One region of the Bacillus sp. AP8 genome, then DNA from elsewhere that is predicted to be linked to it. Evidence: riboswitches for the same ligand, from Rfam matches in the RefSeq annotation. Region 1 holds a riboswitch; each other region holds the start of a gene.

Region 1 (4,446 bases):
AAGATAGTGTGCAACCTGTACCATGCGTATTCGAATTATCAATTTTCACGCTAGGAAACCAAGTAAATTGGCCATCACTGTATAGTAAGTCATCTGCCGTTTCCTCTAGATGACCACCTTTGATTAAGATATGCCCCTTATAATTCTCTGCAATGTTAAGAGCTACTTTTTGCATATCTTCTTTATTATGTATAACCATACCACTTAGACATTCAGCCTCAGGTATATTTGGTGTAATTAAGCTAGCTAATGGTATTAATTTCGTAATAAGCATGTCCATGGCATCTTCATTTAATAGTTTGCTACCACTAGTAGAAATCATAACGGGATCGACAACAATATGATTGGGACGATAATCGATTAATTTATCAACGATCACTTGAATAATGTCTGGAGAGGAAACCATGCCGATCTTCACACTATCAGGAAAAATATCTTTCATAATACAATCTAATTGTTGACCTACAAATTCAGGTGTTGCTTCTTGAACAGCATATACACCAGTCGTATTCTGTGCAGTTAAAGCCGTAATCGCACTCATGGCGTACATGTTATGAGCTGTTATAGTTTTTATATCTGCTTGAATTCCTGCTCCTCCACTACAATCTGATCCGGCTATACTTAATACCTTCTTCATTCTGCATCCCTCCATTCTTCAAAGCTACTGATATATTTATCGCTTAATTGTTGAATCATTTTGTTATCCTTATCTGCTGAACGATCGTAAACAGCTATGGTATAGAAACCCGCTGCTTTTGTTGTTTGGATAGCATGAAGCGAATCTTCAAAGACCATAATTTCAGAGATATTAGCCTCCCATTTTTGAGCAGCTAAATAAAAAATATCGGGTGTATCTTTTCCATAACCAACTTCTCCGCATGTAAGAATAAAATCAAAATAATCCAGAACCTTTAATCTTTTTAGAACTAATTCTGCCAATTTCTTTTCCGATGCAGTAACAATACACATCTTTATGTTTTGATTTTCTACATTCTCTAAAAATTCGAGGACGAAAGGTTTTAACTGGACTTCATTCATATATTGATGAATTATGAAATCATGAATTTCAGCCATTACTTCTTCTGTTGTCAAATCTAAAGTGAACTGTTGAATTAAGTAGTTTGCACCTTGCTCAAAGCTTTTTTTATTTAATACCGTTATTAATTCATTTGGCATAATAATTCCTTTATTTCGCAAAAAGGTACATACAGCCATGTCCCATACATTCATAGAATCTATTAAAGTTCCATCAAGATCAAATATGGCATATTTTTTCATTCATTCACCATTCGCTTTGACAAAGCTAACAAGTGTTGACTAGCTTTATCTATTTCATCTGCTCCAAAAATAGCTGAAACAACAGCAACACCATCAATACCAGTTCCACCTAACTTCGTCATATTTTCTTCATTAATACCACCTATTGCTACTATAGGGATCGTAGCTCTTTCACAAATATCTTTTAATGTTTGAAAGGATACAGTGTTGGCATCAAGCTTGGTTGCCGTGTTAAAAACAGCACCTACTCCTAAATAATCTGCTCCATTATCCTCAGCTCTTTTTGCTTCTTCAACTGTATGAGCAGATACACCTAAAATTTTATTAGGTCCTATTTTTTCTCTAACTATATTTACAGGTAAATCGTCTTGACCTATATGAACACCATCCGCATCACAAGCAAGTGCAACATCAACATTATCATTGATAACAAAAGGAATGTCATATTTATCCGTTAACTGCTTAATTTGTAAAGCTTCTTCTAAAAAAGCTTCATTGGACAGATTTTTTTCACGTAGTTGCAAAAAGGTAATGCCTCCCTTAAGAGCTGCTTCAACTTGTTGTACTAAAGAGCTTTCCTTCACCCAATGTCGATCTGTAACAGCATAAAGTAGCAATGAAGATTTATCTACTTTCAATTTTTATCCCCTCACTCAACTTTGTAGAATTCATCTTACTCATATAGTCAATTAAATGCATTCTAAATGTGGACGTTCCCCCATCAGATTGAAGCATTTTGTGATAGGCAAGCTCACCACTTAATCCAATGGCACAAACAGCCGCTGTGGTACTTTCTAATAAACGATCGGGATTCGCTCCACAATATGCACCAATAATGGCTGTAAGCATACATCCACTTCCTGTAATTTTTGACATCATAGGATGACCATTATGGACTATATTCGTCTTCGAGTTGGTTGCTATTAAATCAATTTCACCAGTGATAGCAATCACTGCTCCTGTTTTCTCACTCAATTGTTGAGCAAATAAAATGGCTTCCTCGAGTGTTTCAGTTGTTACTTTATCTGTTGCAGATGCATCGACTCCCATTGTTGTACCGCTTCCTTCAAATACTGTTTTCATTTCAGAAATATTACCGCGAATAACAGAAAAGCGTACTTCTTCCAACAATTTAAATACAGTCGCAGTTCGAAGCTTTGATGCCCCTGCTCCTACAGGATCAAGAATAACTGGATGCCCAAGTTCATTTGCTTTTTTTCCTGCTAAAATCATAGATTGAACCGTTCTTTCATTTAATGTACCAACATTAATTACCAAGCTATTACAAATGCTGGTAATATCCTCTACCTCAGCTACATCATCCGCCATAATTGGAGAACCACCACAGGCCAATATTACATTAGCTACATCATTTACTGTTACATAGTTGGTAATATTATGTACTAAAGGGGTTGTTTCTCTCACTTTTTCCAGGATTGATTCAAACATTCTAGTCTCCTCCATTCGATAAAAATTTTTATTTTCTAAAAAAGAAAATGCGATACACCAAATGGGTATATCGCATAAGAATAACCAAATACAATTCCCTACGTTGGCATTACCCAAATCAGGTTAAAGGGTCAAAGTTACATTTCACTTACTCTCAGCCTGCTTGTGCAAGCCCCCCAAAAATTTATTTACTTCTAAGCTTTGTTACTCGATACTCCCCATCGACAAGTCTCGATTACCACCTTTTACCCAACAAGTGGTGAGTATAGGTGGAATAGATTTTCACTCTAGAAAACTCGCTTTACACGAAGCATCGGCGAGCATCCTCCCTTATCCATAACACAGCTGGTCCTCTCCTACCCCACTGCTTCCAAAAGAGACTCATTCCTTACGCTCGAATCGATCTTTAATACTGGTAAAACTATACTTTATAGAAAACAGCAAAAACAAAAAACGATATACCAATAGGGTATATCGCATCTTTTAGATACTAATATAAAAATTCCCTACGTTGGCATTATCCAAATCAGGTTAAAGGGTCAAAGCTACATTTTGCTTACTCTCAGCCTGCTCGTGCAAGCTCCCCTATCAATGTTGCTCTATTAAACTTGACATCATTCTATCATACTAACATCATTTGTGGTAATTAATTTTTGCAAAACTTTCACTTAACAGAATATACAATTCCATTCTTTGTTTCTTCTCCTCTAATTTCATCTAAATCAAGTAAATAATCAAATTGAGCTAATGTTTCTGACAATGTTAACCCAATTTGCTTTTGGTATATACCTGGAAATAGCTTCATACAGATTTGTAAAACAGTAGCCGGTTCTTGTTTCAATAACTCTCTCACCTTCATTGCCCTTTCATGTTGAGCAGCCAAGCGCTTATGTATTAGATCATTAGGCTGATGAATTTCATCACCGTGCCCTGCAAATACTGTTTGGATTGGCATTTCTAATAATCTATTCAAAGAATGATTTAATAATAATTGTGATTTGGGACGATCGTCTCCTTCTTTCATAGGAGGCTCTATTAATGGATTTGGAGATACCTTTTGTAATAGTAAATCTCCTCCAATAAACGCACCGTCACTTTCTCTATATAATGATATATGACTTTCCGCATGACCTGGTGTTTCATATACAACCCAATCATTCAAACCAGGTACCGTGTCACCTTCTTTAATTGAGATATCCAAACTTCTATTGCAGCTATATTTTAAACCACTTTTCATTGTGCCTACATATTTATGAAACTCAGATGGGATGCCTAATTCTTTTGCTAAATCGAGATAAAAACCTTCATAATAATGAAAAATTGCTTCATCTGGGTTTAGCCAAAATTTATTATTCTCATGTCCCAAAATAGGAGTACCTTCCTCAAAGAAATCCACTCCCCCAACATGATCTGGATGATGATGTGTAATAATGATTTGGTCAATATCCTTCATATCAAGACGCAAATCCTTCAATCCAGCTTGAATGGCTTGATGAGTTTCTTCGGTTTTAGGACCAGCATCCACTAGTGTAAGCGCGTCTCCTTTTATTACAAATGCATTAACATCACCAACAGGGAACGGGGTTGGAATAGTTATTTTAGCGATATCATTTTTCCATAACGTCATTGTTATTCACCTAATTTATTTTGAAATTTATGAACAATCATTCATTTTATATTATTTCAATTCTACTACTAACATGCACTTATGTCATTATT
Region 2 (4,446 bases), on a different contig from region 1:
ACAATTCGATTTCTATCGATTGAGCAAGAAAGTAAATACGAATTCATAACACAATCGGATATGATATTTTGTACCCGTTCATATACACTTTGAATGGATATATGACGTTCAGCAGCTGGTCGAATTTGCACGGCATCTCGTCCGCAAAGAATATCTGTTTTTGTTGAATAATTCATGGAAAGGAATGGATATGTTCTATCATCACCACAGCTTAAACAGTTTTTCTTTTTTAAACTGTTGATATTGATTGCTGAGTTTTCTCCTTTCCAAATGTCAAAAGATCTTAATATAGGGTCAAAAAATGTATTCGTTATTACTTGTAAACCTTGTGTTACTTGATATGAAGCAACAAGTTGAACAATAGGACTGATGACACCGACTGTATCACAGGTCATTTGCTGATTTGTCACATGATCAATAAGGCAGTGTAGGCATGGAGTTTTATCAGGTATAACCGTAAATTGTAAACCATAGCTGCTGACACATGCTCCAAAAACAAAGGGTTTGTTATGTTTAACGGCAGCATCATTTACAATTAATCTGGTTTCGAAGTTATCTGTTGCATCGATGATGAGATCTACACCAGCTATTATGCGTTCAATATTTAATGTGTTAACATCCATAATCCACGATACTATATCAATTTCGCTATTTATACTTTGCAATCGTTCCTTAGCAGCTATCACTTTTGGAAGCTTATTAACTGCATCTCTTTCTGTATATAATTGCTGTCTTTGCAAATTACTCCATTCTACATAATCACGGTCGACAATGGTTATTTTACCTGCACCAGCTCTTGTTAACATTTCGGCACTTGCTGAACCAAGTGCTCCAGCTCCTATAATTAAAACATGTGCTTCTTGTATTTGCTTTTGACCAATCCTACCTATAAATCGTTCTTGCTTAGCGTAACGATTTATCAAGATGTCACCATTCCTGTTATAGGGCTACTTGCTTCCCCATAGTTTTTCTCTGGTATTCTTCCTGCTTCGAAACCTAATTGTCCTGCCTCGATTGCTAGTTTCATAGCGATAGCCATTTTTATAGGGTCTTTCGCATTCGCGACAGCTGTATTCAATAAGACCCCATCGGCTCCTAATTCCATAGCGAATGCAGCATCTTTAGGTGAACCGATACCAGCATCAACAATGACTGGAACAGAAGATTGTTCAATGATGAATTGTAAATTTAATGGATTCATTAGACCTTTACCCGAACCTATTGGGGAGGCACCAGGCATAATAGCATGTACTCCAAGTTGTTCAAGTCGCTTCGCTAAGACAACATCATCCGATGTATAGGGAAGAACTATAAAACCTTCTTCTAGTAGCATTTCTGATGCTTTTAACGTTTCTATAGGATCAGGTAAAAGGGAGCGATCACAGCCGATTACTTCTACTTTTATCATATCGCATAAACCAGAAGCTTTAGCTAATTTAGCTATTCTTACTGCTTCTTCAGCGGTCTTTGCTCCGGCAGTGTTAGGCAATAATTTGTATTTAGTCAAATCTAAGTGTTCCAAAAAATTGGGCTGACTTTCTTCAAAGATTTTCATTCTTCGCACGGCGAATGTTAAAATTTCAGCACCAGATACGGCAACTGCTTCTTTTTGAATTTCAAATGATGGATATTTACCTGTGCCAAGTAAAAGTCTTGATTGAAATGAATGATGGGCTATTTTTAACATATAATCATCCTCCTCCTACAAAATGAACAATTTCTACAGTATCACGTTCGTTAAGCGTGACAGAATCATAGGCTTCTTTGGTTACAATTTCTTTATTTAACTCTACAATGACAATTCGATTTTCTAGTTGATAATGCTGTAATAGATGTTGGACTGAGAGTACTTCTTGAGGTAATTCTGCTATTTTTCCATTTAGAGTGATATACATCATTTCACCTCCTTTTATCAGAGAAAGTTTCTTGAAAAGCTTCTAGCAAATCTTTTATCGGATAAGTTGCTGTAGAATGATGCGGATTATATAATGCTTGACTGAAAAATAGAATTCTTTCAGACTGTTAATGTATAAGGGACTTTATGCTAATTACAAAAATTCCAAAATTCATTATCTCTTATATGTTGTCTTTACACTTTTTATAATAAAGACTAGTGGAATCTGTTGGACTTGATGCTGAAAAAATTCCTGACATGACAGCTATTCCGTTCGCTCGAATACGCTGTAATTGATGTATGCGTTCTGGTGTAATACCACCAATAGCAAAAACGGGAATGGATAGATTCTCTTTTATTTGACGAAGAGTTTCTAATCCATTAGGAGTTTTCCCTTGTTTGCTCTTTGTTTCAAAGCAATGACCATATAAAACATAGTCAGCACCATCTGCTTCAGCTTCTGTGGCTTCTTTGAAAGTATGAACAGATTGCCCTACAGTGAAATGAGGACATTTTTGCTTTACTTTTTTGACTGGTAGTCCATATGAAGGTAAATGAATATTTGGAATATCCATTAGTAAGGAAACATCTAATCTATTATTCATGACGATTTTTTCTTTTGGGAGGTTTCCCATTATTAAAAGCTCTAATAACTTAAGAAGTTGCTTAGTCGTTTTGGATTTTTCTCGAATGTGTATAAAGTCAATTCGATCTTTTATTTGTAAAATGATTGATGATAGTTCATGTACAGAATGCTTGTCATCGGTTATGGCAATTAATTTCATAATGCTTGCTCCTATTCATTTCATAATAAAAAACCACTTCCAAATAAGTAGGAAAGTGGTTGTGCGAATTAGTCCTTAAATAAGTCCAAAAAAGCCTTAAGCACTTCCCTACGCAGGTACGAACCTGTTCAGGTTTTGAGGGTTTGCAAGTAAACTACTTTATTCTCAGCCCTTATCAAGGGATCCCCTAGTGTAAATATATGGTTGTTTCGAGTTATTAATTAAAATAGCATGTATTTGGAAGATGTGCAAGTAGATTTTGGAAATTAAATGGTATTTATTGAGTATTAGGCTATAGTTAGAAATGCGAGTTTCTGCATAGAAGTTTATAAGATGAATAAATAAAAGCTTTAGAAGTAGAGTAATCCTTGTATCTAAAGCTTTAAATAGATTATTCAGTAATCAAATTGTGAGCTGAAATATGCTTAATTCGTCCAGTGACCAACATAGATACAATTTAAGCCAATACTATAATACCAATACTATAATACCAATACATAAGGCAATCATGAACGGAATATTGACTGAGAAGACTGAATTAAATATGCCCATTTCAGAGAATAGGATGGAAGGAATGGAATTAGAAAATAGAGTACCAAAAACTCCTCCTATAAAACTCCCACGATGACAACAGGTAAAAAGCTCAAGGTGATTTGTGTTATGAGTTGGAAAGTAGTGTAACCAAGCGCTTTTAAAATACCCAATTCTCTTTTGTGTTTAATAATCATTGTTTTAATGATAAGGTATAAGATTAAGCTAACAGCAAGTACGGTCATAATGACAACAAGTATCATTACATAAGAAATTGATTTTATTGTAGAGCCCATTTGACTTTGAAAAGCGGCTTCCATATCATCCTAATAATCGACATATCCGAAGCTTCAATGTGCGATTATAAATGAAGCACATATATATATATATGGATTCTAAAAATTTTTTATTTTAATTCATACTTGATTTATATGAATTATATGATTAATATGGAATTATAACATGATATCTTACTTTGAATAGGCAACTAGAAAATATCTAACAGTCTTTGAAAAGGAGAACTCATAATCATGCAATCTTTATTAGTTGTAGGTGGAGATTATTTAGGTAAAATAACTGAAAATTTGTGCAATGAAGGTTTTACAGAAATCATTCATATAAATGGAAGAAAAACTCAGATGGTTCGAAAGGAAATACCTTCTAATATTGATTTAATTTTAGTTTTAACAGACTATATCAACCATAATTTATCAACCAATATTAAAAAAAGAGCGAATGAACAGTCTATTCCTATTTTTTATTCAAAACGGTCTTGGAGCGCTATTCATAATGAATTACAGAAAATCAAGAGGAGCTAAATTTAAATGGTAAGGGGATGAGCGATATGAGAGAAAACTTTGATGTAATAAAGGGAGCAGAGCCATTTTTTCATCCGGGTAATGAGATAGGTGTTCTCATTTCACATGGCTTCATGGGTACTCCACAAAGTGTACAATATGTGGGAGAAAGCTTGGCGCAATATGGCTATACAGTACTTGCCCCTAGATTAAAGGGACATGGTACACATTATTTAGATTTAGAAAAATGTACTCATGAAGATTGGTTCAACGAGCTAGAAAAGGGCTATTTTCAATTGAAGCAAACATGTGAAAATATTTATATTTTGGGGCAATCAATGGGAGGAGCTCTAGCGTTATGTCTAGCAAGTAAACACAAAGATATTAGTGGAATTATAGTTATTAATGCTGCTTTATCTGTACCTACCTATGATTATTT
Region 3 (4,446 bases), on a different contig from region 1:
GAAGGTAATGTTTTTCTTATTCAGCATAATAACTTAATCTCAATCTCTTTATCAAAATTCTCCAAATTCATCACATATATGCTTCTTATTGACTTGAAATCACCCATAAAAATGATTTTCGAAGGTGAAAAAGCACAAGAATTTAAACAGACTCTAAAGCCACTATTAAAAAATCAAGCAGCTATTTCAAATTAATTCTTACGAAAAATAAATCGGACAAGGGGAGATCTTTGTGATACGAACCATTTTAACGCTTATTGGAGCAATAGTTGTCATTGGGTTTATCGTAAACTGGCTATTCTAGGAATAAGTTCCAGTACCTTGGTCAGCCTCGAATAGCATAATCGAGTATAGACAGTTTACTCTTCCTCCTTCTATACGGATTGGCTTATGACCTAGAGGAGCTAAAGTGCTGGAGCTAAAATAAAATCGAAAAATCAAACAAACCTATATATAATGTCACCAGGGGCATTTGTTAAAATTCCATATGATAATCCCGCTAATCTTGAAAGTTTTTCGCAACCAGAAAGAGATATCTCTGACTTTACAATATCTTCAGATGAAAGACTAGTTGCATTTGATTCATTATCTAATCCCGAAACGAAAGGTACCTTTTACTATGATATATTTTTATTTGATAGAGATAAACAAGAAGAACTACAACTAACAGAGCATAAAAAAAGGGCATTTAACCCTGCTTTTTTGCAAGACAATTCAAAAGTGTACTACATCGTTGAAAATAGCTAGGAAAAAGATGGTAAGGACCAATTTGATTTATATTATTACGATTTAAAAATAAAAAGAGCCATCATTCTTACAAAAAATGAATAACGGAAAAAGGGCAATCTATGTCAAAAACGATTGAATCGTATTGACATCAGATTAACCCTTTTTAAGAATATACATAGGTATATAGTACAAACTGAGGCGTACTTAGTTTTATCATTGGACATTTTAACATCTATATTTATTGGTCATCGATATAATTGAATATCTTAGAATGAATCAAACTTACATGATATCATTCGAAAATGAAGCTTATGCCATTTTTTTTACTAGAACGCGAGATGCAGTCGTATATAAAGTGACTACTACAACAGAGCATAATATAAAACTTGGTAGCATATACGTTCCATTATATACAGCCGAGAAAGTTGCAATCGAGAAACCTTTTAAATCACTTGATGAGAAATAGATAATTCCAGTTGCAAAATGACATAAAAATCTTAAAAAGCTTCCAACAAAAACTCCCAAAATAATATTCGTAATAGCTTTTCCTCTGTGGCCATTTGCAAATCCTTCCGTAACTCCTTTTGCAAAAATTCCCGCTAATCCTACAACCGTAAATGCTAAGAAATAATCAATAAAGCCTTGAAGTGGATGGATAATATAAGTCATTCCTAACGCAACCTGTAGCAGTCCTAATAAAAAGCCTGTCAATAATCCACCTTTTAATCCCCATCGAAATGCCATTAAAAATACAGGAACCATTGCGATTGAAACGGAACCACCTTGCGGCCAAATTCTTGAAAATACAAAATTAGAGACCATATCCAATAACAAGGCTAGCGCTGCAAAAACAGCAATTTCCACTAAAAATAATGTTTTCTTATTCATTTTTTCCTCCTCTTCCATTGAGGAGTTAAAGATTGAGAGTTATATGTTCCTCATGTTTTTACTTTGTAAAACGTAAAAAAACAATGAGGGTGTAAATGGATCCCACATTGCTTTATCCATAATCACATCCCTACGCTAGCATTAACTAACAGGTTCATAGGGTCAGAACTCCAACGTTCACTCTCAGCCATTAGCTCCCCTTGTGGTAATTTATTCTTTTCAGTAATAATAATGTACATCTAATTCCACAATTTTTCAACTACCTTTTGATATAAATAGTCATGTCAGAAACCTATACTATATACTAACTTCTACTATAATATAGAAAAATAAATAAAAAAAAACAGAATAAAAAGAATATAACCCTACTAAAAAAAGGAAAAAACATAAATGTGTAGAATTAATAAATGATGATGTATTAGTAAAATAACTAAACTTATGTCAATCTTTTAACAAAACATTTTTTCCCTATAACAACCTTACATATGCTATATTTAGAAAATTTAAACATTTTGCCGTTATTTCATTTTAAATAATGGAGGTGGACACTGCTAATATGAGCAAGGAAAGAAATCCTATTATTCATTTGTTAAACATGCGGGAAGAAGAAATTCTAGTTTCATGGAAGCAAAAAATTAACAGAAGCCACAATCATCATAGAAAAAACAAAGTGTTCAAACATCTTCACTTATTATTTCAATTGTACAAAAACATTTTAGAGCATCCCAATGTCGATCACTCTTTAAAGATTAAAGCGCTTTCTAAAAAAGTTGCCAATGGAAGATTTGAAGATGGAGAAGAACTAAAAGAATTTCTAGAAGATATTTCTATCATAAGGTTAAATTTATTTGCACTTATTAGTCAATGTGATGAAAGCATTGATAATAAATCCATGGCAAAGGAAAAAGTTAATTATTTACTGGATTTGTTCTTATATAATACCATTACCATTTTTATCGAATTAACAAATGAACTAAAAGATAAAGAGAATGAGAAGATATCTGAGACCCATCGAGAAAGATTAACTATGTTGGGTCAAATCACATCTAGCTTCGTCCATGAATTTCGAAACCCTCTAACATCGATTAAAGGATTTATCCAACTTCTAAAAGCCGAAAATTCTGATTTGAAATATTTGGATATCATAGCTAATGAACTAGAGCAGCTAAACTCAAGGATTTCCCAATTCTTACTTTTATCGAGAAAAGAACAAATTGATATAAACCCAGTTATTTTTTCTTTAAATCAGTTAATTGAAGAAGTGATTACTTTTCTCTACCCAAGTATTGTCGATACGAATGTTAAGGTGGACACCTTTTTAGAAGAGGACATTTTTATACTTGGCTATCTAGACGAAATTCGTCAAGTATTATTGAACATCATATTAAATGCGTTAGATGTAATCGCACATGTTAAAAATCCTACAATCGTTGTATCAACCTCTAAAAAAGACAGGAATTTTATTGAACTAACTATATCAAACAACGGTCCTCAAATAAAAGATGATTTATTGAAGGATATTTTCAAACCATTTACGACAACAAAGAAGAATGGCACTGGATTAGGTCTTTTTGTGTGTAAAGAAATCATTGAAAAGCATCGAGGAGCGCTATCATGTATTTCAACAGCAAAAATCACGGCCTTTACGATTTCACTTCCAATCACAGTGCCGGCAACTTTGTTAACTGAATAACATAACCATATATGTAAATATATAATCGGAATTTTTCATAATACATAACTAAAGAACAAAACGAGAGAGGGTATCCCAAAAGGCATGATTTGGGTGAATACCCTCTTACTTTGTATCATTTATCTAAATTTTTCATAATAAGCAAAAACATGTTAAATCAGCTTAATACACATAAAAACATAATATATTTTAAAAACAAGCTAGATAAAGCATCGAAGCTGTCTTTTTTTAGTGAACAGATTTCTTTTTAAATCTTCCACCTCTAACTTCCGCAACATTACCCACTGCAAGAAACGCTTCAGGATCGATTTCTTCGACAATCGATTTTAGTTTAGACTCTTCTAAACGAGTTATAACGCAAAAAATTACCTTCTTCTCTTCACCAGTATATGCTCCTTCACCCGTTAAGTAAGTAACTCCACGGCCAAGACGAGCTAATAGAGCTTCACCAATATCTAAATATTTTTCACTGATAATCCAAGCAGATTTCGATTCGTCTAATCCTTGAAGTACGATATCAATTGTTTTGGAAGCTACAAAATAAGCAATTAGTGAATACATAGCTCGATTCCAACCATATACAAATCCTGCACTGCCAAGAATAAAAATATTCACAAACATAATCATTTCCCCAACGGAAAATGGTAGCTTTTTATTAAAAACTATTGCCAATATCTCCGTACCATCTAATGATCCACCATTACGCATTACTATACCTATACCAACACCAATAATAATTCCTCCAAATATCGCTGCTAGTAAAACATCATCAGTAAAACGAGGAATATCATGTAACAAGACCGTTGCAGAAGATAATACAATAATCCCATACATCGTAGAAAGAGCAAATGTTTTCCCTATTTGTTTATAACCGATAAAAAAGAACGGGAGATTTAATAAGAATAGAAAGATCCCTAAGCTGATACCTGTTAAGTGAGAAGAAATAATGGAAATACCTGTTATTCCTCCATCAATAACCTTATTAGGAATTAGGAAACTTTCTAATCCTACTGCCATCAACATTGCACCAAAAGTAATAAATAATGTTCTTTTTGCAATTTTCCCTTTGGATAATCCTTTATGTTGTATTTTTCTAATGGTTTCTTCACTAATCTTACCTTGAGTCATTAACTTCT

Evidence for each region. Region 1 has a riboswitch for thiamine pyrophosphate ahead of thiM (hydroxyethylthiazole kinase). Riboswitches for the same ligand answer to the same signal wherever they lie in the genome.
Region 2: it holds a riboswitch for thiamine pyrophosphate, as region 1 does, so the genes downstream of both, BN349_RS19565 (thiamine phosphate synthase) here and thiM (hydroxyethylthiazole kinase) in region 1, are expected to answer to the same signal.
Region 3: it holds a riboswitch for thiamine pyrophosphate, as region 1 does, so the genes downstream of both, thiT (energy-coupled thiamine transporter ThiT) here and thiM (hydroxyethylthiazole kinase) in region 1, are expected to answer to the same signal.

What each region holds. Positions count from the first base shown of each region.
Region 1 is NZ_CAPG01000036.1:133,596-138,041, forward strand. Features, by position in the region: gene thiD (bifunctional hydroxymethylpyrimidine kinase/phosphomethylpyrimidine kinase) at 1-637, opposite strand, end outside; gene BN349_RS09875 (HAD family hydrolase) at 634-1,278, opposite strand; gene thiE (thiamine phosphate synthase) at 1,275-1,916, opposite strand; gene thiM (hydroxyethylthiazole kinase) at 1,903-2,727, opposite strand; TPP riboswitch at 2,806-2,916, opposite strand; TPP riboswitch at 3,214-3,324, opposite strand; gene BN349_RS09890 (MBL fold metallo-hydrolase) at 3,392-4,354, opposite strand.
Region 2 is NZ_CAPG01000082.1:9,695-14,140, forward strand. Features, by position in the region: gene BN349_RS19550 (ThiF family adenylyltransferase) at 1-923, opposite strand, end outside; gene BN349_RS19555 (thiazole synthase) at 920-1,687, opposite strand; gene thiS (sulfur carrier protein ThiS) at 1,692-1,895, opposite strand; gene BN349_RS19565 (thiamine phosphate synthase) at 2,077-2,679, opposite strand; TPP riboswitch at 2,768-2,878, opposite strand; gene BN349_RS19570 (FtsX-like permease family protein) at 3,288-3,530, opposite strand; gene BN349_RS19575 (DUF2325 domain-containing protein) at 3,741-4,028, shown strand; gene BN349_RS19580 (alpha/beta hydrolase) at 4,055-4,446, shown strand, end outside.
Region 3 is NZ_CAPG01000003.1:115,910-120,355, reverse strand. Features, by position in the region: gene BN349_RS00725 (hypothetical protein) at 1-195, shown strand, start outside; gene BN349_RS00720 (hypothetical protein) at 457-747, shown strand; gene thiT (energy-coupled thiamine transporter ThiT) at 1,039-1,617, opposite strand; TPP riboswitch at 1,728-1,828, opposite strand; gene BN349_RS00705 (ATP-binding protein) at 2,174-3,310, shown strand; gene BN349_RS00700 (YitT family protein) at 3,539-4,438, opposite strand.